Regions from separate parts of the Cohnella herbarum genome, predicted to be linked through region 1. Evidence: riboswitches for the same ligand, from Rfam matches in the RefSeq annotation. Region 1 holds a riboswitch; each other region holds the start of a gene.
What was found. Region 1 has a riboswitch for cyclic di-GMP ahead of HH215_RS14910 (PilZ domain-containing protein). Riboswitches for the same ligand answer to the same signal wherever they lie in the genome.
Positions count from the first base shown of each region.

Region 1 (7,778 bases):
CCCATTTCCTGTCTTGCTACCGCGATTTTTTCTTGATAGTCCGCAGCTTCCCGATCGGGATTAGCCGCTTTGAATTCGTTCATGACTTCCTGTACGTATTTCGGACGAGCGCCCCACTTCCCTAGAAGATGTCCGCCCGTATCCGTGAACAGCACGACAGGTATCGCGCGTCCGCCCATTGTCAGATGCTGATCCATCAGGTCCAGGTGCTCTTCCATGATCAATACTTCCGTCGGAATTCCGGCTTTCTCCATCGCTTGGAACACGACGGGCACGTTGCGGACGACATCTCCGCACCAATCGGCGGCAATAATCAGGCAACGCAGATCGTCGCGATTGTTCAAGGATTCGTAGAACTCTTCCAACTCGGCATCGTTCCATTGAAACTGATTAAACCAGGATTGGAATGTGTCTTGATTCTTGCTCATCGCTTCTACGAATTGACTTGGCGTAAGCCCTTTATGTAATTTGCTCGCGATCAATTGACTCATGCGGAATAATCCCCTCTCAGGTTTGAAAGTATGATTTATTTTAAATCGTTTTGCCTCTTCTACGCAAATATTGATACACGAAAAACACGACTAACAGTGCAAGCGCGATCAGAATAACAGGTTGAACATAAGGAGCCGCTTTTTCGTCGATTTTCTCCCAATTCTCGCCCAGAGACGAGCCTAACCATACGAACAAGATGGACCAAGGAATGGATGCCAACGTCGTAAGCCAAGTAAATTGCCACAGATTCATCCTCGCCATCCCAGCCGGGATGGACACTACTTGACGCATGACGGGCACGAACCGCCCCGTGAATACGATCATCGGGCCGTACTTCTCAAACCATTTTTCCGCGATATCGATATGCTTGGACTTCAGGTGTAAATATTTGCCGAACTTGTCGACGAACGGTCTGCCTCCGTAACGGCCGATCGCGTAAAGCAGCCATTGTTGCAAAATTGCTCCGATAACTCCGCAAATGACGGCAACCGGAAAGGAGATCACGTCTTGAAACACAAGATATCCCGCGTAGCCTAATACGATTTCGCTAGGAATGACTTCAATCGCAAGTCCGATAATAATGCCCCAATAACCTAAACTCTCGATCCAAATCAATAACTGGGCCAACCAATCATGCAACGTATCCATCATGGCACAAAACCTGCTTTCTTTCCCTTAATTACCGTCTCTATTCTAGCATACGGCAACGGTCTCCTTCCAGTTATACGAACCTCTGACAAAATCGTTGCAGGCTTGTCATGACCGGACGGGCCCATGCATAGACTGCGATAGGTGGACAAAGTTGAAGAGGAGAGAGCGGAATGAGCAAAATCGTTATATTAAACCGCAAGAAAATTCAGTTGTACACGGTGATCGCGGCTGTCGTCATCTTGGCCGGCGCATACATCGGTTGGCAGCAATCCAAGCCTGCTTTGGCTCCGATGGGAGATAGCGCGAACGCAAACGCGAACGCCAATGTCATTCAGCTGGTTACGGGCGAGTTTACGGCTACGCTGGATAGCGGCAAGAAGCTCGAAACGTATCTGTTCTATCCCGGTACCGTCGTCGTCCAGAAAGGCGAGCCCGTCGAATTGCGCATTTCCGGTATCAACGGCCAGTCCCATCCGTTCGTCATCGAGGGCTTAAACGTTTCCGGAGAAATCAACAAAGGCAAAACGACGATCGTCCGCTTTACGCCTAAAGAAGCCGGTACTTACTCGATTGTCTGTCAAACCCATGCCGATTCGAAATCGGGCGGCCCCATGGTCGGTTACATCGTCGTGCACTAACGAGTGACCTTCCCTTCATTCCATGCATAGGGTATGGAAAAAGAGGTTGGGTGAAGCCGGATGAAGATGTTCCAGGAGAAGCATTCCTCGCCTCTTCCAAGTCCGCGAACCATTCGCAGGGCATGCGGAAAAGAGCTCTATCGTACGGTGAAACGTTTGAAGCAACACGTCCCCGCCCTTCTTGTTAAGCAGGCAGAAGAGCTTTACGTGAAGCGGGTCATTGGGAATTTGATGTGGATTACGGAGAACCGAAGCAACCGCAAAGCGCTTGCGGATTGGTGGGACGAAGAAGTCAGCGGCGAGATCGCCGAGCTCTGGAACGTCGATCGCGCGAAGCTGATGCAAGCGTTCCGCGATGCGTTCGGCGGCTAAACTACTCGCGAATAAGGGTTGGGCAGCGTATTCCTTCTGCCCAACCCTTATTCCGTTTAATCAACCGCTCTATTATTATCCGATAATAGCGAAAGTTTGCACGCCGGCCGGGATCGTGCGCGTACGGAACAAGACTCCGTTTCTGTTAAATACTCTGAGCGTGAACGCTACGTTCGTAAGCGTACCGATGTTATTGAAGCGAACGACGCCGAACCGATCGAAGTGCGCCGTGGATACGAGAACGTTGCCGCGAGACAGACGCGCGAAAAAGCCGGTCGTATCGAAGGGTACTCCGTTATTTTGCACCCAAACGACGGTCAGACGATGAAAGGTTGGTCGAGTACCCAAGTTTCTTGCACGAAAAGGAGCTTTTGCCCGTTTCACGATTCGAGATTTTTTCGAATCAATTCGCAAGGGTTTGAGACGTTGGACAGCCATAAAATCACTCCTTTGCCACGTTTGATTCAATGTATGTGACAGAGGAGCTTGCCATCACGGACACCCTCCTACCCCTTCGTCCATTTTATGACGAATCCGCGAAAGTTTCGCGGCGTTCTTCGTCACGCGAACGGGATAAAACAAAAACAGGCCTCTCGATGGGCCTGAATCGTTTCGTTTTATTCCAATCTCAACCGTTAAAGTTACGTTTCCTGCTGTGATCTTTACGCGATTGGGCGTTCTTCTGCACCTGTTGCCGTAGAATCAACGCCCTGAGCGGACGAAGCATCTCCGGCTCGAGTACGTGCATCTTAGCCCCGCAGTGCATCCGGTTATCATGCCGTTCCCGACGAACGATCTCCAACTCGCAATTAAATCCGAAGCCGATCTCGATCTTGGCCTTCAAACGCGATTTCGCGGCAAAATGAGGGGAGTCCAATCCGGAAAAGCTGATCCCCGAGATACTTATGTCGTGTATCGTCAGTTCGGCTTCGTTGTTCAAGGGCATTTCTTCTCCCGAATCGCTCACCACGTGCATGATTTGAGCATTACCGCTGATCTCTACCCTTGGATGCTCTCGCCTCTCCTTAAACCGCTTCTGTACGTCCGGCGGCTGAAGCAGAGCAATCGCGCCTTCATACTTGGCGAATACGATCGAAGGCATCGATTGGATACCCGCCGGGGAATACACCGTTAGTTTTACATTCTCCCCTAGCTCGAACTGATCGTATTCCGGGAGCTCGACTTCGAAGAGTTCTCCCTCAAGATGGGTCATAATGCCAGTCGTAACAAAGTTCTTCCCTTCGACGACGGTTCGGCAATGCAGCAGCACGTTTAACGGAAGCAATTCCTTGTCTAACTCGGACATCGAATACTTGTTGTCTCCCGTTTGAGTCATCCCCGCCAAACCACCTTTCTATGACAACTAACTTATAAAAAAAGGCCGCCTCCGATTGGAAGCAGCCTGATTCGCCTTATTCATCCACTAAGGACCCTTCGGCAGCCAGGCTGTCATCGTTCGCGAGAACATTAGACCCTGTGGCTTTGCGTCCTTGCTTTTCAGCAAGTTTGCCTTTATCGTCTTTCGGTATCCGACCCAATGATTAATCTTGGAACGATTGTACCATATTACCTTTAGTCGCGACATAGATTTCTATGAAAATTCGCGTAAAATATTGCGGTTATCGCGCCATGACGACACGGTTTCTTCCTTCGTTCTTCGCTTTGTACAACGCGGAATCCGCGCTGGAAAATACCTCGCGCAAATATTCCTTCGGATCGTCGAACCGGAGGTCCTCGCTCGATTCCGAGAGAACGCCCATGCTAATCGTTACGTGTACCTTCTCCGTGCCGGCATCGACCCAATTGTCCCCGACCGCGAGCATGATTCTCTCCGCCAACAGCTCCGATTGTTCGCGATTCGTATGCGGCAAATAAATCGTAAACTCTTCTCCGCCATACCGAGCCAGAATATCCGTTCTGCGCAGTTTCGTGCGAACGATATCGGCCGTGCTACGAATGACTTCGTCACCGACCAAATGTCCGTATTTATCGTTTATCTGCTTGAAATGATCGATATCGAATAGGAAAATAGCAAACGGAATCTGGTATCTCATATTGAGCAATACTTCATGCTCCAACTGCTGCATCAAGTACCTGCGGTTAAAGCATCCGGTCAACCCGTCCGTGACCGCCATTTGTTCGAGCTTCTGGTTGACCCGGAACAATTCTTCCTGAATCGTGATCAGTTCCAGATTCCGCTCGTGCAGCGCCTCGTTCTTCCGATTCATCTCGACGACAAGCTTCCGCAGCTCCGTGACGTCATGGAACGTAATGATGCGGCCGAGCAACGTTCTTCGATCATCCAACACGGGAGAAATCTGAATGGATACATGCCGTCCCGCGCTTTCTTGCAAGGAAAACTCCATTTGCATTTTCTCGTAAGGATGATGAAGGTAACGATATAAGAACTCGTACGCTTCCCCCTGCGCTTGCAACGGAGCTAGAAACTTCTCCATTTCGAACGTTTCGCCTTTGACCGATTGGACGAACGGAGACGCCCCTTTGTTCACTTCGAGCACTTTGCCGTTCTCGTCCACGACGATGATACCCGTCGTCATATGTTCGAAGATATCCCTCTGAGCCATGCTTAGAATGTCGAACATTCCAAAACGGTAGATCGCGATAACGAAGCACAAGTCGGACAATAGGATACCTAACGCCAGCAATCCCGGAATGACCGGCATCCACTGCGCCAATAACACGTTAACGAGCACGTCCAGAAGCCCGAAGCCCGTTAAGACGAACATGCCGATTAAAGCGGTTGCAAGCTGTCTCCGCTGATTGATGGAACTAACCGTCTTAAGCGTATGGAACATGCTCATCAACGCGGTGAAGAAGTAAGCGAATTGAATCAGCACGAGCAACCAGAACAGCGGCCCGTACATCCGATCCAAATAACTTCCCGATACGGGAGACATGAATTGATAGTTGGGATTCCAAAGAGCGCCGACCACGCAGATAGCCGCCGGCAATATATAGTAGAGTATTCTGCTAACCTTCAACTGGGCGGCTCGTCCGGTAAGAAAAAAGACGAATAGCAGCCAACCCGGCCCGAGCATTCCCATCGCTACGAAGGACATGTTAATGAAGAAGAGCTGGACGTCCGGATAATCCGTCAGCTTTACCGCGAATTGGCCTAGAGGCCATAACATCATAACAAAGTGAAAGGCCAAATATACTTTGTGCGTCTGGGTAATTCTATTAAAAGCGATTACGCCGATAAACAAAATAAATAGCATCACAAAAAGGATAAAATCAGTCCATTGTAAGCCCAAGGCATTCACCTTTTCAGAAAGTGCTATATTTTAAAAATGGATAAGCTTGTTTGATTTTACCATATCCCAGCTTTTATCGACAACCGCTTGGCCTTGAAAACTTACATCTTTAATCAAAATTTACGATAATTAAGGGACTTTTTTACCTTATTTTTGTGACCTTAGACGTATTCACTTCATTGTTTTTCCATAAAAGGTTTAATGCCCATAAAATCCCTAAATTGTGCATACTCCCTTTCGAGCTCCGCGACATCCGTTTTTCCGACTTTTACCGCACGGATGAGAATGTTTTTCGGCGTGTGCTCCAAATCGATGAATTCCAGCAACTGCGTCCTGTAGCCCGCGATTTCAAGCAAATTGGCCCGAACGGCATCCGTCACGAGCGCGGAGAAGCGCTCCTTAAGAAGGCCGTGCTTTAACAGCGGCTTCAAGACGGGTTGCGAGATTTGACGAAACAACTCGTGCTGACAGCAAGGTACGGAGAGAATCACGCTCGCTCCCCATCCAATGGCTTTAAGCAATGCGGCGTCCGTAGCCGTATCGCAAGCATGGAGCGTTACGACCATATCGACGGATGAGTGCCCTTCATAGTCCGAGATATCGCCGACCATGAAGGTCAAGTTGTCCCATTTCAACTCTTCCGCCAGTTTGGAACAAGTCTCGATGACATCCTTCTTGAGATCCAAACCGATAATGCGAACCGGAAGTTCCTCTTTAATCGCCAGCAGATGGTATAACGCGAAGGTCAGATAAGATTTGCCGCACCCGAAGTCCACGATCGTCAACGGTTTGCCGCGAGGCAAGTCGGCTATGACGTCGGACACCATCTCGAGAAAACGATTGATTTGCCTAAACTTATCGTACTTCGCCTTCACGACCCGCCCTTCCGACGTCATAACGCCAAGGGAGATCAAGAACGGGATCCGTTCCCCGTCCTGCAAGACATAGGACTTCGTTCGGTTATGCTCTTGCGGCGCTGCCTCTCTCTTGGTCGTTCTCGAATGAGTAATGAGGGACAGCTCGCCTTTCTTATTCGCTAGAATCTGAACATCGGCCGACGAAGTTTTGAATAGGGCTTGCTTATACTGCTCCATCGTCGTTTGAAGTTGCTCCCGCACCCGATCGGCGGCTACGTTGTCGTGAAACGCTTTGTTGTGCAGATGACGTTCGAATTGATAGAACAGTCCCGTCTTCAGCTTGACCGGACGAACCGTCAGCTTCTTCGGAATCTCCTCGTCCTTGCGCCTCGGCGAACTGAATGAGGCTTGTATGAGAGAGCTTTCGCTCACGATTTCATCTAAAAAAGAGAGCCATTCCCTTGGTTGAGCCTTACCGTTCATTTAAACATTCTCCTTCGTTAGGGCATCCCATTGCCTGCGCCCTTCTTCCATCTCGCTTCTTGGCATTCCGCCCGCCTCGAGCACGGAATCGTCGCGGGAGGAAAGTCTTTCGTAGAAAGCGGCGCCTTCTTCCGCCGTGACTTCCCCCTCTTCCCTAAGCTCATATAACAAATCTTCGGCATCCGTGAACTCGCCGTTCGATTCGTGCCACGGCCATAAAGACGATTTCGTCGTCGTATCGAGTTCGTAAGGGGAAAGCGCCGCCAGCAATTGCGCTATGCGATCGCGAACGTTCCACTCCGCGACTTCGATTTCCATATCGTTCCGGATCAGATACAGGTTCAAGCGCAGCGCTTTCTCGTATCTTGGAAGACTATCGTCCGTTTGCCCAAGATCTTCGAGCAGATCCGCCTCTTGCTGCAGGAACGCCGCAACGACGGCTACCGATTCGGCGTTCGGATTTCCCGTTACCGATAGCATCGATAATAGATCTTGATCCGATAAGCCGATGGCAAGACGGGACCGAAGCCGCAGTTCTTTGCCGAGAAACTCGTCGATCAAATCGAGCGCTTCCTTCTGCTTCTTCTGCTCTTTCAGCCCCATAGCCTTTCCGAGTACAAGTCCCGCTTGGGTGAGCAATCGAATTAAATAATCGCGTTCAAACACTTCAGATCCCCCTATTCCGTTCCAGAAATTCGCCGACATTTGCCGCGAATGCCTGCGGATTCTCCATCATTCCCATATGAGCAACGCCCTCAAGCGTAATCTTCGTCACATTGTCTTTCGACACCGGAAATCTTTTGTCCGGCGGAATCACTTCGTCAAGCTCGCCCGCGAGCAACAGGATAGGAACCTCCAACCGTTCCAGCACATCAACCCGATCTCGCCGGTCTCTCATGCCTAAAGCGCAGCCGGCGGCTCCATCGACGGACGTTCCGTAACCGATGGCTTTCGCTTTCCCGAGTTGTTCGGACAGGTTTGACCGATGTTCGGCCGTAAACAACTTCGGA
Region 1 covers NZ_CP051680.1:3,334,695-3,342,472, forward strand. The annotation lists gene HH215_RS14885 (thioredoxin family protein) at 1-491, opposite strand, end outside; gene uptA (undecaprenyl phosphate transporter UptA) at 532-1,143, opposite strand; gene HH215_RS14895 (cupredoxin domain-containing protein) at 1,314-1,781, shown strand; gene HH215_RS14900 (dehydrogenase) at 1,842-2,153, shown strand; gene HH215_RS14905 (hypothetical protein) at 2,229-2,591, opposite strand; gene HH215_RS14910 (PilZ domain-containing protein) at 2,782-3,489, opposite strand; cyclic di-GMP riboswitch class I at 3,587-3,674, opposite strand; gene HH215_RS14915 (histidine kinase N-terminal 7TM domain-containing diguanylate cyclase) at 3,773-5,428, opposite strand; gene HH215_RS14920 (class I SAM-dependent methyltransferase) at 5,605-6,768, opposite strand; gene HH215_RS14925 (DUF6483 family protein) at 6,769-7,434, opposite strand; gene HH215_RS14930 (alpha/beta fold hydrolase) at 7,436-7,778, opposite strand, start outside.

Region 2 (7,778 bases), 2.5 Mb from region 1:
ATAATGCGGTACTTAACGATACTCTTCCAACGGGGTTGACGTTGCAAGGCAATATCAATATTTGCGAATTGGAAGTTCAACTGGATGGAACAGTAGAGCTTAATTCGCTAAAACCGTGCACGACCGCACCTTCATTTCCGATAAACCTAGGCAACATCGATAAAGCTTTTCGCGTGACTTACCAGACGAGCGTTCCCGCTCCGACGACGGCACCGTTCACCGGCATCCAATATACGAACAATGCGGTTCTGACCGGTACCGGAATGACGTCGCAGAGTAAAAACGCTACTGCCACGATCAGCTTTAACGAACCGCTGAACAAGAAGGACACCGCTTACGATTCCGAGAAACAAAGGATCACATGGCAGATTCAATACAACTATAATCAGCAAGCGATCGCTGCGGCTGATGCGTTAATCTTAGATAAATTCGCAACTACTAATACGGTCGACCAAAAAGTCGTCAGCGTTACGATGGCCGTATACGAAGTAGCGATCGACAGTAGCGGCCAAGGCACGCGAGGGGCTCTCGTCGATCCGAGCCAATATACCTTAACAAGCATTGGCACGGATTACGACGAAGGGTTCTCCTTGAAATTCCACGATCCGGTAACCAAGGCATACGACATCGTTTATCAAACCGAAGCGCAACAACGCATTTATGATGATGTGACGGTTACGAACACGGTTTATGGAGGCGGCATAACGAAAGAAGACGATGCCGACTACAAAGAAGTCATTTTCGATAAAAAAGTCAGTAAAGAAAACTTCCAGGCTAAAACGATCGAATGGGAGATTACAGTCAACCAAGACTTGAAGACGATGACCGACATTGTCATTGCAGACAATTACTTGGATATGCATATGGAATTACTGCCTGCTACCGTAAAGATTAACGGAGTAGATATCGCGTCCACCGATTTCTTGCTCGCTGCGGATCCGGATTACAAAACCGGCTTTAAGATTAGTTTGAAACCCGGTAAATCGATAAGCACGAAACAGGTTATTACCTTTACGACATTGTTCGATCCTAAGGCAGGTAAGCCGCTTGAAGATAAATACAAGAATACGGCGACGATAAACTGGAAAGAGAACAATGTAGCGCAAACTCCGATTACGAAGTCCGCTACGGTAACGCCGCAAAACTTTACGCTTGAGAACGGGTTTAAAAAGGGCGAATACAGCGCCAAAGATAAAACGATCACTTGGACGATCTACGTGAACTACAATTTGCATACCGTTAATCCGGCGATCATTAGCGACAAGTATACCGGAAATCAGAAATTCGTCGACGGCTCTCTAGAGGTTAAGCACTTAACGCTAAATCCAGGCAATAACTCGATAACAGAGGGTCTTTCGGTCTCGATTCCTAATGGTAAATTTACTTTGGACGCTATCAATCAGAGCTTTGTTTTGGATCTTGGTCCTATTAACTCGGCTTATCAGATTCAGTATAAAACAAGCTTAGGCGACAACTCTCCGATAGCAGGCAACTATTCCAATGATGCGAAAATGCAAAACGGAGTCGGGGGTCCGATTTTATTCAAAATGTCGGCAACAGTAACGCCTAAACACGGCGGGCAATACGTTCAAAAGTCGGGCAGCCAAGTCGGAAATACCGATATCGCCAAATGGAAAGTAACCATCAACCCGAGTCAGTCTTATATTGCCGCTGGTTCCGTTTTAACGGATACCTTATCGGCAACTACTGATAATCAATTCCTGCTGACGGATACTTTAAAGCTGTACGAAACGAATTTGCCTGCGGATAATTCCGGCAATATTCCTAAGGGAAATCCGGTAGCTGCAAGCGATTATACGCTAGCAGTGACAGGGAACACGTTTACGCTGACATTTAAGAACGACGTGAAAACCGCTTATATTCTCGAGTATGACTCTTACATTAACGCCAACAGCGGGGAAAGGCTTACCAACGACCTTAAATATCAAGGACAGTCGGTTTCGGTAGTCGGACAAGGAAATCAACAAGGGATTTTAGTTTCCTTGGCTGGAGCCGGCGGAGGTGCATCAAACGGAAGAGATAAGTTAAAGATTATCAAAGTGGATGATCTTAACCGACCGCTTCCGGGAGTTAAGTTTGAGCTCTGGAATGCTACGGGTTTAACTCTCTTAGAAACGCTGATTACGGATGCGAATGGTGAAGCTTCCACTTCCAGAAAATACAAACTTCATGATACGGATGGTTTTCCTTACAAGCTCAAAGAGATATCGGCTCCGAGCGGGTATATCCTTGATCCTGATTATGCCGCAGGAAAAATAATTGACTTCAAAGGTGCACCTTTCAACATTACGAATAAAATCATTCGTCAAGGATTCGAGCTCGTTAAGGTAGATTCGGTTGATCCATCGAAAAAGTTGAAAGACGCAGTCTTTGAATTACGCGATTCCGGCAATGCACTCATCGCTACGCTTACAACGGACAACGACGGAAGAATCGCATACGGAGATATGGCGGCCGGAAATTATACTTTGGTTGAAATCGCGGCGCCGTTGTTCTACAAGTTGGATCCAACGCCGATCTCGGTTCCGATAGTTGCGAATCAGACGCAGATTGTAGCTCTTACTCAACCGAATACATTGGGTTCCGGTGCATCGCTTGTCATTACTAAAGTTAACGCCAAAGATCATTCCGATCTGTTGAAAGGCATAGACTTCGAGCTTCGCAATGCCGCGAACGTTGTCGTCGACACGGGCACGACCGATGTAAACGGCACGTTGGAGTTTGAGAATTTGGCATACGGCTTATATACGTTAGTAGAGACGAAGGCGGATGGTTTTGTTATTGAAGTACCAGAAACCAAAGTTTCCATCCATCAGCCGACGACGCCGTTAATCATTGAAAACAAAGAAAACGATCGTTCGGTCCAGTTAACAAAGTTCAATTCAAATAAAAGTCTCGTGCTTAGCGGAGCCGTATTTGAACTAAGAGCCGAGACGTTGTTGCTTGATCTTCAAGGCAACCCGATTTACGAGGTCGTTCCGGGCATTGACGTTGCCAAGCTTACGACCGACGTCAACGGACAGTTGATCTTGAAAGATCTACCGCCTAACAAGTATCAACTGGTAGAAATTCAAGCTCCTTACGATTATCGCTTGGATCAAACGCCGGTAGCTTTCGAGATCACTAAGACCCAGACGACGGCGGTATTGGTTGAAAAAACAAACGAGAGACAGAGCTCAGGAGGAGTTTGGACACCTGAACCGACACCGACGCCAACTCCGAAACCAACGCCAAGTCCAGAGCCGACACCGACTCCGACTTCGGGACCTACGACAAGCCCAGAGCCGACACCAACTCCGGTGCCGACGATAGATCCTGAGAAACCTGTTCATCCTCCTAAGATCGAGGAAAAAACAACGAACGAAAAGCCGGTGAAAGGCGATGTCGACGTTCCGAAAGGCGGCAAAGTCGAAGTCGGCGAGAAACCGAAGCACGGAACCGTCAAAGTTACGCCGGATGGAAAATGGAAGTATACGCCCGATAAAGACTATAAAGGCAAAGATTCCTTTACCATCATCGTAACCGACAAAGACGGCAACGAAGAAGAAATCCTCGTCGACATCGACGTGGACGACGTGCCTCGAGGCGGCGTAGACCCTGACGGCAAAGCGCCGGGCAAAACGCTTCCGAAAACGGGGGAGAGCAGCTCGTTGCCGCTCCAGCTCGCGGGACTTGCTCTTGTCGCAATGGGAGTTGTCCTATTAAACCGCAAGAGAATATTCCGTATCAAGAGAGAATAGAAAATAGAAAATAGAGAATAGAAAATAGAGAGAAAAAGACTAAACCTGTCGGAATCCGGCAGGTTTTTCCTTGTCTTTCCAACGATTATTTGTTACAATTCTAGTAGTAAAGCAAGCTCGATAACGGCAAACCTGTCGAAAGGCAGCGACGCAAAGCTAGAGGGCCTTCCCTTCTCGGAGGATGGCAGCCAGCTACCGAAAGACTCGGCTTTTTTTGTTTTATTAAGAAGAATCTTCACGATAACGGCAAACCTGCTGAAAGGCAGGGACGCAAAGCTAGAGGGCCTTCCCTTTCTTGGAGGATGGCAGCCAGCTACCGAAAGGAGTTCTATCTTCTATGTTGAGAACAACAAGATTATTATTGGCAGCTCTCGTTCTGTTCGTAACCATTCCCGCGGTTGCTTTCGCGAATTCGGGAGAGAATGCCGTCACATTGGATACTTCCGAAGTGGACAAAGGGATGGTCGGGATTCGTCTTGCCAGCAAGACGAACGTTGTGACGAAAGCGAAAGTATCGAAGGGCAGCTCTAATTATATTTATACGTTGAATACCTCCAAAGACGGACAAACGGTTTGGCTTCCGCTTCAAATGGGAGACGGGGAATACGAGGTTGCCGTACTGGAGAACGTGGCGGGCAAATCCTATCGGGTGAATCTTGCGGAAAAAATTCGACTAGCCGTGACGAATGCCCCGGACGTCTTCCTGAATTCCGTTCAAAACATCGATTGGCTCACAGCGGACAAGGCTTCGGATAAAGCGAAGGAGCTAACTAAGGGCGCGGCAACGGACGAGGAAAAGGCCAAAGCGATTTACGATTACATAGTGAAAAATGTGAGTTACGACAAAGCGCTTGCCCGTACGGTCACTTCGGATTACGTTCCGGATATCGACGGAACGTTAACTTCGGGCAAAGCGATCTGCTATGGATACGCAACGCTGTATGCCTCCATGCTGCGAAGCGTGGGCATCCCCGCCAAGCTGGCAATGGGGACGACGAAGTGGGTGGATGAGTATCATGCTTGGAACGAAGTATACCTGAACGGCAAATGGGTCGTCGTCGATACGACCGTTGATGCCGGGCTGAGCAAAGGGACGAAGAAGGTTACGTTCGATAAGAAAGCCAACGACTATACGCCCGTTAAATTTTATTAAATCCTTGAATTTATAAAACCAGCCAGGATCGATTTTGATCCTGGCTGGTTTTTTTGTCGCGATTGCAAGTTTACTCTTCCGACTTGATCGCGTGCACAATTAGACGATGAGTAGGATTGACCAGCGGATCGCATGTAATCAACGTTAGCATAGCGTCGCTCTGGTTGCCATTCAGTACGGATAGATCGGTCGGTTCGACGATTTTAATCTCAGTCACGCGGTACATGACTTTGCCATCCCGCATCCGTATGTCGATCATGTCTCCGATCTCTATTTCGTCAAGCCGGTTGAAGAGGCGTCCCTTCGTGTGGGCGCGATGAGCGGCGACTGCCGCGTTGCCGATTTCGCCGAGCTGCGCCGTTTCCGTCATATGAGCCGCTCCGACCTTCATGTTTTTCGTCGTCGCTCCTTCAAGAACAGGCAATTTCAAATCGATCTTGTCGATCTCGATGATGGCGATCGTTTTATCGTCCAGAGTCTGCAAGGGTTCCTCGATAGTCGGACGTTCACTTTCTTCCTCCGTTGCGCCTTCAAGGCCGGATTGGAGCAATTCAGTGAGCCGAGCGTTTTCCGAATCGATGGAGGGTTTCGAATCGGCAGGCGCGATACTGCGTTCCAACTCTCGCACGAGTTGTTGCTGCTCACGTTCGTTTATGTACTCTCGAGCCACAGGAAATACGAACAGGACTATTCCCGCAGCGATCAATAGATAAGGAACAATTTTCACGGCGATCCTCCTGAATGTTAATAACAAATTATCACATAAACCTCTATTAGAGAAACGTTCAACTTAAAATTTTATTATATACAACTGAACAAAAACTGGACAAGATCGCCGTGGAGCGCTTCGATTGGAATATAATTCATCCCTAAAGGACAGTAACACCTACCTGAATCAGTTCGATCATGAGATGACGGGCAAAGGATATCGTCTGACGCGTTTTGCCGACGATTGAGTGGTTTTCTGCAAGACTCAGGCGTAAGCTGCAAAGGCGATATGAGATGCAAGAACGATACTTGAGTCGCTCGGACTGACGCTTCACCCGGATAAAAATAAGAGAACCCACATCAAATGGGGATCCGAGTTTCTGGGTTATAAGCTGAAACGAGGAAAGGATTGTCGCTACCGCAGGAAAAGGTGAAGAAGCAACCGAAGATCAATATTTGCCTATCCCAAAGACAAGTCAATTCAATAGTTCATGGACAGCATCCTATAGCAGAAATAAGGCAACAGCGAATTAGGCTGGTATCTTTAGATGCTTAAGGGTGTCGAATAGCGGCTTTTTCTCCATGGCTTACTGGTACGCATAGACTATGATTTGCACGAAGTACTTTGTTGAATTCGGCACACCATATCCCCAAGGCTGAGATGTTTGTCGTTATTCATCCAGTCCAGATCAAGCCGAAAACTAACAACTGGATCGCGGAATTCGCGAAAAATATCGATTTACGGTGAAAATGTTTAGAAAATGTTCAGATCACCTTGATAAAATGTGAAAATGGTTATTTTGTTGGATGTTAAGTTTTCATTAATGGGTCTAAGGAACCATTCAATATAGTGACTTGTAATAATAGCAGCAGAAGGAGTTCCTAGTTATGGAAAAACCAAAAAAGCCTATTTTTCGAAAAATGGGAATGAAGATTGTCGCACTCTCTCTGGCCATGACCATGTTTACCGCTTGCGGTCTTCTCGGTGGCGCCGATGGGGACGGAAAGAATGTAACGGAGACGAAGGAAGTTCGTATCGTCCGGTATGACGGACCGATGAGCAAAGTTTATCCTTTCGTTTACACGGCAAAGAAGAAATTGTCCCTCACCTTTAACGGAATGGCAGACAGCGATACGATGGGACGTTTGCTGGACGAACTGGACAAATACGGTATCAAGGCTACGTTTTTCGTTCCGGGAATGCGGGTCGCGGAAGAGCCGGACATCGCGAAGTCCATCGTGTCGAGAGGACACGAGATCGAGAACAATACACTTAACCGCCTGGATATGACGAAGCTGAGCTACGAGCAAATCTATAAAGAAATCCAATTAAGCAACGAAATCATCAAGAAAGAAACTGGAATTTCGACTAAATATGTCAGAACGCGATCGGGCGATTATACGGATGACATTCGGCTTGCTGCGGCTCATGCCGGGATGGAAGCCGTAGTCGTGTACAGCTTGTTCCTGCGTAATTGGCAAGGTGAGAACAATATAGAGAAAGAGTTGTACATTAGGAAGTATATTACCCGTGGCGGCATTATTACGCTCGATACGGAGGATAATGGTGAGTTGCTCAAGGAAATACCGGTCATCGCCAAAGCCGCAATGGACGTCGGATATGATTTTATCCCATTGAGCGACTTGATCGCCCAAGGCGGCGTAAGGAAGCCGCTGGACCAAATCGAAGGATACGATGTCGTAAAAATGAATCCGGATTACCAGAATGCGAAATACAACTTGATTTACGATGCGGTGACCGATGAAAAAATGATCACATTGACTTTCGACGACTGGGGAACTGACTATACGATTACGAAAATATTGGATATTTTGGCTGAACATGATGTCAAAGCCACGTTCTTCATTCGCGCAAAAGGATTGGAAGCCAATCCGAACTTGGCGCGGGCGATGATCGAGGAAGGCCATGAAGTGGCCAATCACTCGTATGACCATCCTGTCGTAACGAATCTTACGCCGGAGCAATTGCAGGAGGACGTGGTTAAAGCCTATCAAGTGATCACGGAAGCGATCCAGCAGAAGCCGACGATGCTGTTTCGTCCTCCGACGGGCGAGATCGACGATAAGTCCGCGAAAATCATTTCCGCGACCGGATATCCCGATATCGCGCTGTATGACGTAACGACTTTCGACTG
Region 2 covers NZ_CP051680.1:861,660-869,437, forward strand. The annotation lists gene HH215_RS03535 (collagen binding domain-containing protein) at 1-3,761, shown strand, start outside; cyclic di-GMP riboswitch class I at 3,877-3,961, shown strand; cyclic di-GMP riboswitch class I at 3,997-4,082, shown strand; gene HH215_RS03540 (transglutaminase-like domain-containing protein) at 4,099-4,914, shown strand; gene HH215_RS03545 (class D sortase) at 4,985-5,641, opposite strand; gene HH215_RS03550 (polysaccharide deacetylase family protein) at 6,511-7,778, shown strand, end outside.
Region 2: linked by a shared signal. The riboswitch ahead of HH215_RS03540 (transglutaminase-like domain-containing protein) and the one ahead of HH215_RS14910 (PilZ domain-containing protein) in region 1 are both predicted to bind cyclic di-GMP.

Region 3 (7,778 bases), 1.7 Mb from region 1:
CAGCGCTTGTTCGTCGTTAAAGCCTCGTGCCTTGCCGATCAGCTTAGACAGCAAGGCCACCGCGATGCTATGGCGGTATACATACTCGTCGTGAACCTCCAGATAGAATAGAATCTGATTCAGATTCGGATGATTGCTCATGAACAGGATGATGGGAATGATCTTGTCCTGTATATCCTCGTAGGGAATCCGGTCCGCCCGATTGGCGAAAGCAAACAGTTCCCGCACTTCCCGAATCGTGGATTCAATGAGATGAACAAGCGGTGCAGGCTCGACATCCTGTTCGGACAACGTAACCCCTTGCCGAATCAGCAATTCAATCTCCTTATCCGTCAAAACCCGCATGATCGGGACGATCAGAGTGCCCTGGTTGTTATAAATGTTTTTGTTAACTCGCATTCCTACGTACACTCTCTGTTCCTCAAGCGGCATGTTCACCCCACCAAACGCTTTTCGTTATACGAGATTTTGTTTTCTAAGTCCGCTATCCATCCTTCTTCAGCGTTTGAATATCGAAAGTAACCTGATCGATGGGCTCGAAAATATCCTTGCAGTACTTTCCGATACACACTCTGCCCGAGTACATTTTCTGAACCTGAACTTTACGCTTGGCCTTCAGGATAGAGATCGCCCCGGTCTGACCGCCGATGATCTTCGCCAGAATGCTGTCTCCGGCTTCGAGCCGAGAGCCTCGGCAGATGGAGTGATTCGAATGGAACACGATGTTCCTGGCGGAGAACAACTCGCACAGTAACACGCCGTCTCGATGAATCACGATATCCCCGTTCGACTTCAACTCGCTGTTCTGGCTTTGGCTAATGCTGATTTCCACGTTCTCTTCCTGCATTCTCGCCACTTCGTTATGAGTATCCTGCAGCAAGGCGAGAAAGCTTTGCACGTATTCGTAAGTGGCCGATTCGATCAGCTTGATAGGTTCCGAGAAAATAGCCGACAATTCCTTTAACTTCCCGTACTCCGCCTGCTTGATGTGCTGAATGTTGGAGATAACCACGTTGAGTTCTCTAATTAACGGAACGACCTCTTTCATTTTCGTTTCCAGGAGAAGTTGAACGATCTGGCCGTAACGCACGCTCTCCCTCTTGGCTTCCAACGCTTGCTCTAGCATCTTGGAAGCAGTCAGCAGCTTCTCGATATAGTCGCATAGCAGCTTCGACGTTTGATAGAGACGGTTGAACAGCACTCCGAAATAACCCGAGTAAAGCTTGCTGGCAATGACGTTACCCCTGACGTTGATGCTCCCGGTAGCGGTAATCGTTGAATTATAAACGTTGCCGTACACATAAACATTGCCGAGCGATTCGATAATCATATTGTCCGTCACGTCGCCGGAGACGACAACGTCGCCGGAGAAAACGATATTCCCGGTCGCGATGTCTACGTTGCCGGAAATGACGTAGGCGGTCGATACGTCGAAGGTTTTGATTTTGCCTCCGGTAACTCTCGGCCTTCCTTGAGCTTGGGCGATGACGACTCCGTCGGGCGATACTTCTACGTTCGCCTTCCCCATAATAAAGATGTCCTTCGGCGGAGTAGGCAGCGTCAGATTACCAAGCACGTCGTAACCGGCCGAACCTTCCTTCATCGGAATTTTCCGCGCCATGACTTCGCCGTTCTGAACGGTCGGAATCCGCAGATGATTGCGATAATCGATCGAGCCCTCGACTTCGAAGAACTCGCTCGTCACCTGTTGGGGGAAGTAGATTTCGAGTTTCGCATCCTGGCCCTCCACCGGCTTCTTGCCGGCGGCTACGACGATCGGTTGATACGTCGGTTCCAGCAACTCCTGCTGAATAGCGGCGAATTCGATTCTGGCTTTAACCGACATCGCTTCGAGCTTGGACACGACGTCCGCCAGTTGTAGCGTTTTCAGGACGAGATTGTTGTCATCCTGCGCCCGCACGATAACCCGCCGAGCGGGAGCCTCGTCCACGAGCGTGGTCGCATACCGCTCTCTTGCATGCACTTGCAAATAAGCAAATAACTTATCTTCGCTTATCGTAATCTCAAACAAAGATCGTTCCTCGACCTTCCAGGTAATCCGATCGGTGGCCTTCACCGGAGATTCCCCGTGCACTTCCTCCTCGTTGACGTAGAGCTTGACCGGACTCATCGGATAGATGACGGCGTATTCGCCGCCCCCCGTCGGGTTCTGAACCGAAATCTGCTGATTGCGAATTCGAATCGAACCGTCCTGCTTATGAGGCGGGTCGGCGGGTTCCCCCTCCGGCAAATCTTCGTCGCGATCGATGTTCAGTTGATGAATCAGTGTGCGCAATTCTGATTCAGTAATTTGCTTCTTCAAAATCTACACCTCTCGAAGTGCAAGCTTCTGGGACCCATAAAAAAAGACACCCTCCGAATGGAAGATGCCTAACGCCCCATTCGGTAGCTTGGCGACCCTAGAACTTCGGTTCCTTAGGCCCATAGCTTTGCGTCCCTTTCTTTCAAAAGGTTTGCCTTTTCGTGTATGCGTCTCTTTGATGTCTAACAAAATCGATTATTTATGTGAGAACCGTGGCTTTATACGTAGTCGCTCCGACTTAATTATAAGACTATAGACTCACCGATATCAAGAAGTTTATCGATAAATGTCATTTTACCGCCATTACCCGCGAATAAACGGGACTACAGCTTCACGATCCAGCCGAACGGATCTTCGATCGTTCCCCTCTGCATGCCGGTCATAAAGTCGTACACTCTCGAAGAGAGGGGCCCGGTTCGACCTCCGTTTAACGTCAGCTTATCGCCCTGCCAATTCAGCTCTCCGATCGGCGAAATGACGGCAGCCGTGCCGGTTCCGAAAGCTTCCTCCAACGTGCCGTTCCGATAAGCTTCGACCAACTCGTCAATGGAGATCGTTTTCTCCTCGACTTCAATGTTCCAGTGCTTGAGTACTTGAATGACCGAATCCCGGGTTACGCCATCCAATATACTCCCGTTGAGAGCCGGCGTAATCACCTTGCCCCCGACTTTAAAGAATACGTTCATACTGCCGACTTCCTCGATGTATTTCCGATGAACGCCGTCCAGCCACAGCACTTGCGAATACCCTTTCTCGGTAGCCTCTTGCTGCGCCTTAAGCCCTGCCGCGTAATTCCCGCCGGTCTTGGCATTGCCAACGCCGCCGGTAACGGCGCGGACGTATTCCGACTCCACGTATATGCTGACCGGATTGATTCCTTCTTCGTAATAAGAACCGACCGGCGACAAAATGATCATAAAATAATATTTCTCGGACGGCGCTACGCCCAGGGTCGCTTGCGTCGAGATGACGAAAGGACGAATATACAGCGATGTTCCTTGCTCGGAAGGAATCCAATCCTCGTCCGCTTTGATCAGTTGCTTCAACGCCTCCATCACCAAATCTTCGTCGAGAGAAGGCATGCTCAGACGGGCATTGGAGCGATTAAGCCGTTGCAGGTTCTTGAAGGGACGGAACATCAGAACCGGTCCTTCCGGCGTTTTATACGCTTTCATTCCTTCGAATACGGTTTGTCCATAATGGAACACCTTGGCCGCCGGATCTAACGAGATCGGCTGATACGGAACGATTCGAGGATCGTGCCACCCCTTACCCGCATCGTATTCCATAATAAACATATGATCCGTGAAATGCTTTCCGAATCCGAGTTGCGATATTTCCGGTTTTTGCTTGGGAGCTGTCGTGCGCTCCACCGAGATCTTGAGGCCCATTAGTACATCTTCTCCTTACCTATTTTAGCTTATAGTTGAATGATAGCAGAGCATTAAGTATATTGATAATATCTGTTTTGTCGGTTATCCATACCTTTAGGGTATGCATCGAAAAGGAGTGACGAAACGATGGATATGAGGCAGTTGCGTTACTTCCTGGCCATCGCGAACGAAGGACAAATTACGCGCGCGGCGAAGCTGCTGAACATGGAGCAACCCCCGTTAAGCCGGCAGCTTAAGCAGATGGAGCAAGAGCTAGGCGTCGTGTTATTCGATCGCAACGGCAAGCAATTGCAGCTAACTCAGGCGGGAGAGCTTCTACGCCAGAGGGCTATCGCGTTGCTGAGCCAATTCGACGAGACGATCACTTACGTTCAAGAGCTTGGAGAAGGCGTGCAAGGCGTCCTCTCGATCGGCGCCGTCGTCTCTTGCGTCTCCTTATTGCCCCCGGTCATACGGCAATTCACGGAGTTGTATCCTCAAGTCACTTTCAAGATCCAAGAGGGAGATCACTTCCTGTTAGGCGAGTTGCTGGAAAATCGCGATCTTGAGCTCATCGTCACCCGCCTGCCTTTCCAATCGGATTTCCAATCGCAGCATTACTCCATCTTGCCTCTCCCTTCGGATCCTTTCGTTGCTTTGCTCCCGAGCGAATGGTGCGATAGCGACGATCAGCACACGATGACCCTGCAACAGTTGGCCGTTTTTCCTTTCCTGACGCTTAAGACCGAACGAACGACGGGGATGCACAACCGCGTATTCCATGAATTCAAGCAGCATGGCTTGGAGCCCCGTATCATCAGCGAATGCTCAAGCGCGGCGATCACCGTCTCTCTTGTCGCCTCGGGCATCGGTGTCGCCATATTGCCTAAGTCCGTCATGAATTCCTTCGCGTCCCCCCATATTAAGCAAGTCGCCATCGCGAACGCGGAATTCCATAGCGAAGTCGGGATCGTCTGGCTACGGGATCGTCATCTCTCGAAGACCGCCCGGCATTTTATGGACATGTTCGTCCATCCTTAGCAAGTTAACGCGGCTTGAATAACAAATTTATGTACATTCCGAATGTTCAAGAGAAAGGGCTGCCCGGCGGACAACCCTTCTTCGTGTTTGTTATTTGCCAATAAACTGTTGGGTCCAGTAAGCTTTGCCGTTCTGAACGATGTATCCGACTCCCAAGTGAGTGAAGGAACCGTTCAGAATGTTCTTCCGGTGTCCCTCCGAATTCATCCACGCTTTCACGACCTCTTCCGGAGTCGGCTGGCCCATGGCGATATTCTCCCCTGCCGATTGGTACTGCACGCCGAAATTTCTCATCATCGCGAAAGGGTCGCCATACGTTGGAGATTCATGCGAAAAATAGTTATTAGCGGCCATGTCCTGGGATTTGGCTCTCGCCGAACGATTAAGATTAGAATCGTCCCCCGCGCAAGCCGATAGCCCTGCCTTCTGTCTTTCCTGATTGGTCAGCGCCAACACTTGTTTCTCATAACCGTCCATGCTCTCATTGGCGGGAAGCGTTACCGTTTCATCCTTAGGCAGCGGCTTATCCAGGTTATCTTTTGGCACCTGAGTTTGATTGCCGTTTGGATTCGCGCTTGCAACCGGACTTGCGCTTCCGTTAGGATTCGCGCTTCCGTTCGGATTCTGGCTAACGTCCGAGTTCGGATTGCCGCCGAGTTGATCCCGCAAGCCCGGATTGAGACGCAACAACTCGTCAAGATCTACATGGTACCGATTGGCGATATCCGTGATGGACTCGTTGCCCTGAACGTTATGCTTGTTGACCGGAAGGTTCGTATCCACCGAGCTGATGTTCATTTGCGGCAACGATTGGGATTGCTGGGAGTGCATTTTTATCGGAGTGGCTTGCCGATTGTAAGACCCGCATCCCGCCAACAGTAAGATTACGCTAAGTACCATGATTATTCGTTTCATTAAATGCCCCCCTAACTTGATTCATCTTGATTTTTCTTAATTTCCCCCTTTTCCTCGAAAAAAACACAACTAACAATCCCGACTTTGCAACTTATGAAAAAGAACAATCCCCACCGGCTCGGTCATGAGCGGATGAGGATTGTTCGATTGCGTTTAAGCTCTGAAGTTCCCGTACGAGGTACCGAATTATTTTGCGGTAACTCCGCCATCGATAGGCAGTTCAATCCCCGTCAAGTAGGATGCGGAATCGGAAGCCAAGAACAACACCGCTTGCGCCACTTCGGATGCCCGCCCGACTCTTGGCAATGCGGTCTGGGAGAGGAACCATTGCAGCATCTGGTCGTTATTGACGAATTCCGCGCTCATCGGCGTTTCAATGAATCCCGGATGAACCGAGTTGACGCGGATATTGTCTTTGCCGAAATCGACCGCGGCCGCCTTGGTCAACATGCGGACGGCGCCTTTGGACGCGGTATACGCACCTGCGCCGCTGCCTCCGGTTAAGCCGGCGATCGACGAAATGTTCACGATCGAACCGCCTTTGTTATCGCGCATATGCGGAATAACGTATTTCATCCCTAAGAACACGCTAGTCAGGTTGATGTTAAGCACTCTGTTCCATTGCTCCACGGTCGTTTCCAGCAAACCGGCCGCGTGGGAAATACCCGCATTGTTGACCAGTACGTCCACTTTGCCATACTTCTGGATCGTGCCTTCGACAACCTTGATCCACTCTTCTTCGACAGCTACGTTATGCAGGTACGAGATCGCTTCTCCGCCGTTTGCTTCTATTTCTTTCACGACCGCTTGAACGGCAGCTTCGTTGATATCCGTAGCGATAACCTTTGCGCCTTCCTTAGCGAACAGTAACGCTTCCTCGCGTCCCATACCGCTTCCGGCACCCGTAACGATCGCAACTTTATTATTTAACAGCCCCATATTTTTTGCCTCCTTGGAATGATATCCAAATCCGTACAGTTCACTAGAATAGACAAATGGACCCGACCTACGCGATGTTGCCATAATGATAGTATTACTATCACTATGATAACCATTATATCATCTTAACTACCGATTTCAAACCCATCTTGTGGACGGGAGATCGCGAAGGCTATAATACTCGTAACCAATGGAACGCAGGAAAGGTCCGAACGCTTATGGATCCGAAAACAAGGTATCAACAAGAACGAAACGAGAGCAAGCAACAGCGTTTATTACATATTCTTACCGCGGCCGAAACCGTGTTCATCCTCAAAGGTATTGAAAAAACAACGATGCTAGACGTCGCCAAGGAAGCGAACGTCGGCATCGCGACTTTGTTCCGTTATTTTCCCAAGAAGGATAAAATGATCGTCGCCGTCGCGGCCAAAAGAATCGAACCGATCCATAAAGCTTTTCGATCCATTGCCTCGGCCCCGGGCACTTGCTTGGAGAAAATCGAGCAGCTGCTCGACTTCTTCATCGCCCAGCTTCAGCAACCGGATCAAGCAAGCATTAAGTTCATGGAAGATTTCGAAAGCTATGCCGCGCACTCTCCGGAGCCGTTGGCGGATATCGAAATTTTCAACTCGTTGTATAGAACGATATCGCTCGAATTCCAGACGATCATCGAAGACGGCATATCGGACGGATCGATTCGATCCGATCTTCCGATCCCCGAAACTTTGAGCACGGTCATTAACGTGTTCGGATTATTTTCCAGAAAGCTGAGCTTGCACAATAACATTCTGACGTTCGTTTCCGATTTTACATCCGACCAGCAGCTTGCCGTACTTAAGAGAATCATACTGGATTATTTGAAGGGTAAATAAACCCACAAAGGAGGCTTATTCCTTATCTTAATAAGGAATAAGCCTCCTCCAAGGTTTGAGATTGAAATAGTCGCTCGCTTATTGACGCTAATTCTCTTAAATTGACAGAGTTAAAAGCACTGAGGGCTTCATCCTCCGAAATCCCGAAACGGAACGCAAGAAAGACGCTTAACATTTCCCGTCTTGTATCCAACTCTACCTGGTAAGCGAGAAACTGTTGCTCAACCTCGACAGAAGATAGCGCATCCGTGTAAAATCCGCCCACTTCTTCGTGTATATATTCTCGCACGGTGTCAAGTTCGTTTATGGTATGGA
Region 3 covers NZ_CP051680.1:5,001,146-5,008,923, forward strand. The annotation lists gene HH215_RS21425 (HD-GYP domain-containing protein) at 1-432, opposite strand, end outside; gene HH215_RS21430 (flagellar assembly protein A) at 485-2,323, opposite strand; cyclic di-GMP riboswitch class I at 2,403-2,489, opposite strand; gene HH215_RS21435 (branched-chain amino acid aminotransferase) at 2,647-3,714, opposite strand; gene HH215_RS21440 (LysR family transcriptional regulator) at 3,844-4,737, shown strand; gene HH215_RS21445 (CAP domain-containing protein) at 4,828-5,652, opposite strand; gene HH215_RS21450 (SDR family NAD(P)-dependent oxidoreductase) at 5,839-6,591, opposite strand; gene HH215_RS21455 (TetR/AcrR family transcriptional regulator) at 6,810-7,463, shown strand; gene HH215_RS21460 (interleukin-like EMT inducer domain-containing protein) at 7,486-7,778, opposite strand, start outside.
Region 3: linked by a shared signal. The riboswitch ahead of HH215_RS21430 (flagellar assembly protein A) and the one ahead of HH215_RS14910 (PilZ domain-containing protein) in region 1 are both predicted to bind cyclic di-GMP.

Region 4 (7,778 bases), 2.2 Mb from region 1:
ATTCTCCGATCGGCGAGTTGGGCGATTTTGCCAAAGAGTACGCAGAGTCATTGTTCGAGAGCACGGGTCATGTCGCCATGATCTCCGACCGTGATACCTTTATTGCCGTAGCCGGAGCATCCAAGAAGGAATATTTGGAAAAACCGATCGGCAATTTATTGGAAGGCTGCATGGAGAATCGTAAAATCATTCTGGAACCCGGATCGGGCAGCTATGAGGTTCTGCGCGACGTGAGCGAAACGCTCAGTTCGTTCGTGGCAGCTCCGATCGTCGCGGGCGGAGATCCGATCGGCACGGTCGTACTGCTCAGCAAGGACGAGCAGGTGAACATGGGAGACATGGAGAGCAAGATGGTGGAAACCGCAGCAGGCTTCCTTGCGAAGCAAATGGAGCAATAAACATAACGAGCAATCGCGAAAAAGTTTCCCGGACAGATGACTATCTGTCGCCGGGAAGCTTTTTTGCTTTGCGGCTTTCGATTATAATCGAAGCACAGGCCATGCAACGGGAGAATGTGGAAGCCGGGTTTATTCACGATTCAGATTAGATATAAATTCGTTATCTATTACTGAATCGTCTCCGACATAAACGTTTATCCGCCGTCCCTAAGGACAGCGGAAGCCGTTTATGCTTGGCGAAGAAGGAATGGGGAATGGTCGGAAATGGGAATTGAATACGGAGCCGATAATTCGGGAAAAAAGGCAATGTGGCAAGGAGCGGCTTTGCTCGGGGGAGCGGCTATCCTCTCTAAGCTGATCGGCACGCTGCAGAAAATTCCGCTACAGAACTTGGCCGGAGACGAAGCTTTCGGTTTGTATAGCGCGGTCTACGCGTTAGCCGTGATGTGGATGACGTTAGCTTCCGCGGGTATTCCCGTCGCGGTCAGCGTCCTCGTAGCGGAGAGAAGGGCTCACGGGGATGAGAACGGGGCTAATCGGGTACTTCGTTGGGCTCTTGTCCTGCTTGGAACAAGCGGAATCGCCATGTTCGGCATTCTGTGGTTGGGAGCGGATTGGTTTGCGGGCTTGATGGGTCTGGAGTCGGCGGCTCCGGCCATCCGAATGTCTTCGCTAGCACTACTGTTTGCTCCCGCGACCGCGGTTCTTAGAGGGTATCGGCAAGGACGAATGGAAATGCTTCGCCCCGCGGTGTCGCAGCTTACGGAGCAGTTCGCGCGGGTCGCATTCATGCTGGTTGCCCTGATCTGGGCGGTGGATGCGGCTTGGTCGCCGTCCGCAACGGCTGCCGCCGTGCACGGCGGGCTTGCGACGGGAGCCGTAGCGGGACTCATAGCTATGCTTTGGAGCGTAGGCAGCAATCGGAATAAGTCGTTCATTATCCGCTCGACGGGAGCGAAAAAAAGTTTCGGTAAGGAAGCTGCCTCGGAGTTAACGCCGCCGCCGATTCGAAAGGTACGCTTGCCTGAAACCCGACAAGCGCTGCTTAAAAGAATTCTCGCGGTAGCCATTCCGATCGGAATCGCATCGTTGGTCGCGCCGTTGTTCGGGTTGATCGACGCTTTTTCGATCCCTCGGTTCCTGCAGCAAGAAGATGCGGAATCGGCATGGTCGTTGGCGCAGTTCGGCGTTTACAACCGCGGCGTGGCCTTGTTGCAGCTCGTGATCATGGGGGCGGCTGCCGCGGCGTCGGCGCTCGTTCCGGCGCTGACGGCAGCACGGGCGCGCGACGATGTTCGGGAACTCGCGGCGAGGGCAGTGTTCACCATGCGATTTGCTTGGTGGATCGGCTGCGCCGCGGCAGTCGGATTGGCGCTGCTCGCATCGCCGATCAATCGGGCCTTGTTCGCCGACGGCAACGGTACCGCCGCGATGGCGATCATCGCTTTTGCCGCCGTAGGCGGCACGCTGCAAGCCGTGAGCGCGGCGCTGCTGCAAGGCATGGGCGACCTGCGGTCGCCCGCCGTCAACTTAGCCGCGGCCGCGCTGCTCAAGTTGACGCTCAACGCCGTGCTGGTGCCCGCGCACGGCATTCGCGGCGCAGCCGCTTCGATGGCGATTGCATTCGCCATCGCTGCGGTGCTGAACGCGCTGTCGTTGCGTCAGCGCGTTCAACTGCCCGCCCCGCGCGTAAGCCTCGCGTGGCGCTCGGGCGCTGCGCTGGCCGCCATGGCGGCCGCGGTGGCGCTGCTCGCGCTCGGCCTAGGCGCGGTTACCGCCGCCTTGCCGGAGCGCGTGGCGGCCTTGCTCGTCGCCGTGCCGGGCGTCGCGGTCGGTGCCGCCGTCTTCGCCGCGGGGCTCGTCGCCTTGGGCGCCGTCGCTCCGCAGCAATGGCGAGAGCTGCCGGGACTATCCGGCAGCCGGATCGACAGGTACCTGCTGCGCGTTCACGCCTTTTTCAAATCTACCCCAAAGTAGTTCAGCTTTGCAGTCGTTATGACAATGATCCTGTGAGCGTGTTCACTCTTTTTAACCCTAGTTCAAATTAAACGACATAAAGACGTAACTAGAAAGGATGATCTCTACTATGCCGCCATCCATAACGGTCGTCGGTCTCGGCTCCGGCGGAGAAGACCAGTTAACGTTAGGCACGCTGAAGGCGTTGGAGCAAACTAAGCGCCGCTACGTGCGCACGGCCGACCATCCGGCCGTTACCGATCTGAAACGACGCGATATCACGTTCGAATCCTACGATCGCCTGTACGAGCGACTCGAATCGTTCGAAGAAGTTTACGAGACGATCGCGAGCGAACTGCTTGCAGCTGCCGGAAGCCATGAGAATGAAACTATCCTCTACGCGGTACCCGGCCACCCCATGGTCGCGGAACGAACGGTTCAATTGCTTCGTGAACGCGCGCCCGAGGAGGGGATCGAGCTTCGCCTGTTGGGCGGAGAAAGCTTTCTAGACCAGGCTTTTACGCGTCTAGGCTTCGACCCGATCGAAGGCTTTCAACTTCTGGATGCTTCGGAATTAACGCGCGAGCACCTAAGGCCTCGGTTGCATACCGTTATCGGACAAGTGTATGATTCTTATACCGCTTCCGAAGTCAAACTAATGCTCATGAACGTTTATCCGGACGACCATCCCGTAATCGTGGGACAAGCGTTGGGCGTAGACGGGCAAGAGAACATTGTGCAGATCCCCTTGCATGAACTCGACCGGTTGGAGTCTTACGGTAACCTCATGCTCGTATACATACCCGCTGACTCCGATGATCGGCTTCGCAGGCGCTCATTCGAACGGCTGCACGAGATCGTCTCCATCCTTCGCAGTCCTGAGGGTTGTCCATGGGATCGCGAGCAGACGCATCAATCGATTCGCCGGAATTTTATCGAAGAGACTTTCGAGGCCATAGAGGCGCTTGATCTCGATGATCCGGACGGCATGAAAGAGGAATTCGGCGACGTCGTTCTTCAGGTACTGCTACACAGCCAGATGGAAGAGGAGGCGGGAGCCTTCGACGTATACGATGTATTGGCCGAACTGAACGACAAGCTGATTTTCCGGCATCCGCACGTCTTTGGCGGCGAGAATGCCCAAGATGCGGAAGAGGCGTTGGAGAATTGGGAGCAAATGAAAGCCGAGGAGAAGAAGCGCAAAGGCATTCCGGAGCGTCAATCGATCCTCGACGGTATTCCGAAAGATTTGCCCGCGCTTCCCCGCGCGCATAAGCAACAGAAGAAAGCGTCAAGCGTAGGTTTCGATTGGCCCGATTTGAACGGCGTATTCGACAAAATCGAAGAGGAGCTGCAAGAGCTTCGACATGCCGTTAAAGAGGAGTCCCCGGAGCGTCAGAAGGACGAATTGGGGGATCTGCTATTCGCGGTCGTGAATGCCTCGAGGTTTATCAAAGCCGATCCGGAGGAAGCGCTCGCCGGTACCAATCGCAAATTCGCGAATCGGTTCAAGTACATTGAGGAGCAGTTGCGTATAAAAGGGCGTACTTTTGGGGAGACTGACTTGTTAGAGATGGAAGCATGGTGGCAGGAGGCTAAAACGCACATTTTACCTTAAAAAAACCTAAATTTCGCCGAAATCCCCGTACTTTCTACCTATTTCGAGAAATATTTTTCAAGTTTGGCAGGATTTTTTTAACAAAGGACAGAATAGTATCCTTCGTGCATTAAACAATCAAACGTTTCAAGCGGCAATTGGGCTCGCAGGAACGTAATAAAAGCAACAATCATAGGAGGAATTCCGTACCATGAACAAAACAGACCTGATCAACAACATCGCAGAAAAAAGCGGCTTGACGAAGAAAGACGTAGAATCCGTATTGAATGGCTTCCTTGGCGAAGTAACTGACGCTCTTGCTAGCGGAGACAAAGTTCAATTGATCGGCTTCGGCACGTTCGAAACTCGTAGCCGTTCCGGTCGCGTAGGCCGCAACCCGCAAACGGGTAACTCCATCACGATTCCAGCTTCCAAAGTACCTGCTTTCAAAGCGGGTAACAAATTGAAAGACGCCGTTAAGTAATTCATGCGTCTTGATAAGTTTCTGAAGGTGTCGCGGCTCATTAAGCGCCGCACCGTCGCGAAGGACGTGTCCGATCAAGGACGCGTCCTTCTCAACGGTAAAGAGGCAAAACCGAGCACCGTCGTCAAAATCGGGGATGTGCTGGACATCCAATTCGGTCAGCGTACGTTAACCGTGAGGATCGAACGTCTGACGGAATCCAACCGAAAAGAAGACATCTTGGGACTCTACACCGTGCTTAAGGAAGAAGCCCGCAAGCGGGAGGAAGACCCTCTCGGTCTTTAACGCTTTTCTGCGAATGATATAGAACGCGAGGGAGTCAGCCATTTGGCTGGCTTTTTTGGCGTGCAGGAATAGCCCAATCTCCTCCCGATCACCTATAGTTGGCAAAGTGGCTGCCACCTACCATCGTTTTCCGAGTGTCCTCATAACTACTTCAAACCTCTCAAATATGAAATGATAAACAAGCCCTACATTTTCTCTCTTTATTTACGTCTTAAGTCTCAAAATATGAAAAAATTAGTAGAATAAAAAAGGAAATGCGTGTAAAATGTCAAAGTATTACAGGGTAATTCTTCCTATTCTGAATGCATAAAGAAACCTTTAAGTACTGCCAAGTGAATTGAAAAAGGCAAACCTGCTCGAAAGACAGGGACGCAAAGCCACGGGCCTAAAGCGCCGGTCGAATGACCGATCGCTATGGTAGCCGGGTTGCCTGCTCTCATGGCTTTTTTTTGTTTGTATCGCCTATTTTTTCAGTAGAGGGAGAAATGAAGCATGAAGAGTCGATTAGTATCCATGTTAGTTAAGATTTTATGTTTAGTCCTGCTTGCGCAGATCATCGTTCCGGAAATTTGGAATTCTTATACCCATGCAGCGCCCGCAGCGCCCGATATCAGCATTCAGTTCAAGTCGCCGGAAGCGCCTGCGACGGAAGCGTACATACCGGATTACGGGGAGACTTACGGAGAACGGAACGGATATACATACGGATGGAATTTCGATCATACTTCTTATTCGGTCAGCGAAGCCGTCTATGGTTCTTCGTTGCTGGATTCAGCCATCAATATGCAGGCCGGGGGGCAATGGGAAATTGCGCTGTCGGCCGGTACCTACGAGGTCGAAATCAGTGTAGGCAATGCCGTATACGGCAGCACCAATACGCTTCAGGTTGAGAATGTCGTGTTCTGGGATCACTTCGCTCTTCCGGCTGGCGGACACGACAAGGTGAAGAAGCGTATTCAATTGAACGACGGCAGATTAACAATGAAGGGTGATCCGGTTAGCCCTTCTGCCTTCATCCACTCGATAGCGATCACGAAGATCGTTCCGGCTAACCGTCCGACTTTTTCGCCTTATATCGGGTTGCCTGCGGAGCAAAATAAGGTGCCCGGAGACAAGATTATTTTGTCCGGATCGCAGAGCAATGAACACAATGCCATTCCGTCCGTCAGGGTGAAAGAGCTGGGTCAAGCTATCGATAAGTATATGAACGAACAAATATCGGTAATGGAACAACGCATCGCATCGATGGGGCAACAAGCCGAATCTTGCGGTGGCTGCAATTCAAGCAATCTGGAATCGGCGATTTTAAGAAGTCCGAATGAATATGTGGTGATGAAGGCGGGGCATCTGAATCTGGATGCTTCCGCAACGTTCGGCTCGCCGTCCAAGCCGGTATTTCTTATCTTGGACGGTTTGAATACGAACCGGAATTTAACGCTTACCGTATATGGGACTCTGGCGGTTAAGGGAAATTTGAATGCGAACACCAATTTGACGCTGAACGTGAATGCGCCAGATCATCCGGCAGCAACCGGAAAAGGGGATTTGTGGGTTGGCGGCACGATTCATTTGAACAATGATTCTGTCGCGCGGGTGTCAGGCGACTTTGTAACTGGAAGCCTAATCTATAACAATGGCCAATTGAACGTACAGGCCGATCGGCTTCTTGTTGCCGGCCAAATGCACATCAATACCAAGGTAGATATGACCATCTCGCAAGAAATGCTCGTCGGCAGTTTGGTGTCGAATAACCAAATGGGGACTATCAGCGTCAGCAGCGGAGATGTATTCATTCGCGACGATATTCACGTTAATAATCATTTGAGCATTCAAACCGGAGGCGTCGTCGCGATCGGCGGCAGCATCACTGCGAATCAGAAGCCGATTATCGTTACCGGTATTGGGGCGAGCGGCCAAACGAAATTGCATTACAGGATTAACGGGTTGCTAGCGGAGTATTATACCGAAGCGGATCTAACCGGCGATCTGTTCACCGTGGTGGACGAGAACGTAAACGTGAGCAACAAACTGCCAATTGCCAAGGCCGGTCTTAACGACGGTAATATGTCGGTGAGATGGACGGGACAGATTACCCCCTATTTCACCGAGACGTACGAATTCGAAGCGGACGTTCGCGGCGGGGTGAAGTTGTGGGTGAACGGCGTGCTTCTTATCGACAAATGGGAGAAAACGGGTAACGGCAAGTATTCCGGTTCGCTTGCTCTCGAAGCCGGAGTCGATTATGACATCAGGCTCGAGTACGCCAATCGAGGGGGGCAGCCTTTAGCCAAATTGAATTGGGCTAGCGCGTCCGGCGCGAAGGAGATCGTGCCGCAAAGTCAATTGTGGCCGTTTGCAATGCCGATTCTTACGGCGACCGCGACGGAGAACGACGTGAATGTCGTGTGGACGACGGCTTTCAATGCGAACGGTTACGAGTTAGAGGTGGATGGGATCATACAATCTTTCGGCAACCAATCCGCCTTTACGCACGCTCCGCTGGAACCGGGCACTCTGCATAAGTATAGAGTCAGAGCGATCGACGGCGATATTAAGGGCAACTGGTCGGCGCTGCAGGATGTGTGGACGTTACCGGAAGTGCCCAACAATATACGGCTTCAGTCGACAAGCAATTCCGTAACGCTGACATGGGATGACGTGGTAGGGGCAGCCGGATATGATATTGAAACCTACAACACGATTATCGATAACGGTAATGTTACGACGTATACCGAACTTAATTTGAATCCGAACATTCAGCGTACGTTCAGGATTCGGGCGCATAATGCCAGCGGTCCCGGAAAGTGGAGCGCCATCGTGGTAAAGTCGACTATGCCCGGGGCGACAGGCGCATTGTATACCGTAGCGACGGATACTTCCATCGCAGTGAGCTGGGATGCGGTTTCCGGAGCGGATAGTTACGATATTGAAGTCGACGGCACGATCGTTGGCGGCCTTGCAGCCTTGCAGTATTTGCATGAGAACTTGCAGCCGAACACAATTCATACTTACCGCGTTCGTTCCAATAATACCGAAGGATCGAGCGGATGGAGCCAAC
Region 4 covers NZ_CP051680.1:5,501,554-5,509,331, forward strand. The annotation lists gene spoVT (stage V sporulation protein T) at 1-398, shown strand, start outside; gene HH215_RS23465 (polysaccharide biosynthesis protein) at 663-2,375, shown strand; gene yabN (bifunctional methyltransferase/pyrophosphohydrolase YabN) at 2,485-3,972, shown strand; gene hbs (non-specific DNA-binding protein Hbs) at 4,163-4,435, shown strand; gene HH215_RS23480 (RNA-binding S4 domain-containing protein) at 4,439-4,720, shown strand; cyclic di-GMP riboswitch class I at 5,056-5,154, shown strand; gene HH215_RS23485 (fibronectin type III domain-containing protein) at 5,213-7,778, shown strand, end outside.
Region 4: linked by a shared signal. The riboswitch ahead of HH215_RS23485 (fibronectin type III domain-containing protein) and the one ahead of HH215_RS14910 (PilZ domain-containing protein) in region 1 are both predicted to bind cyclic di-GMP.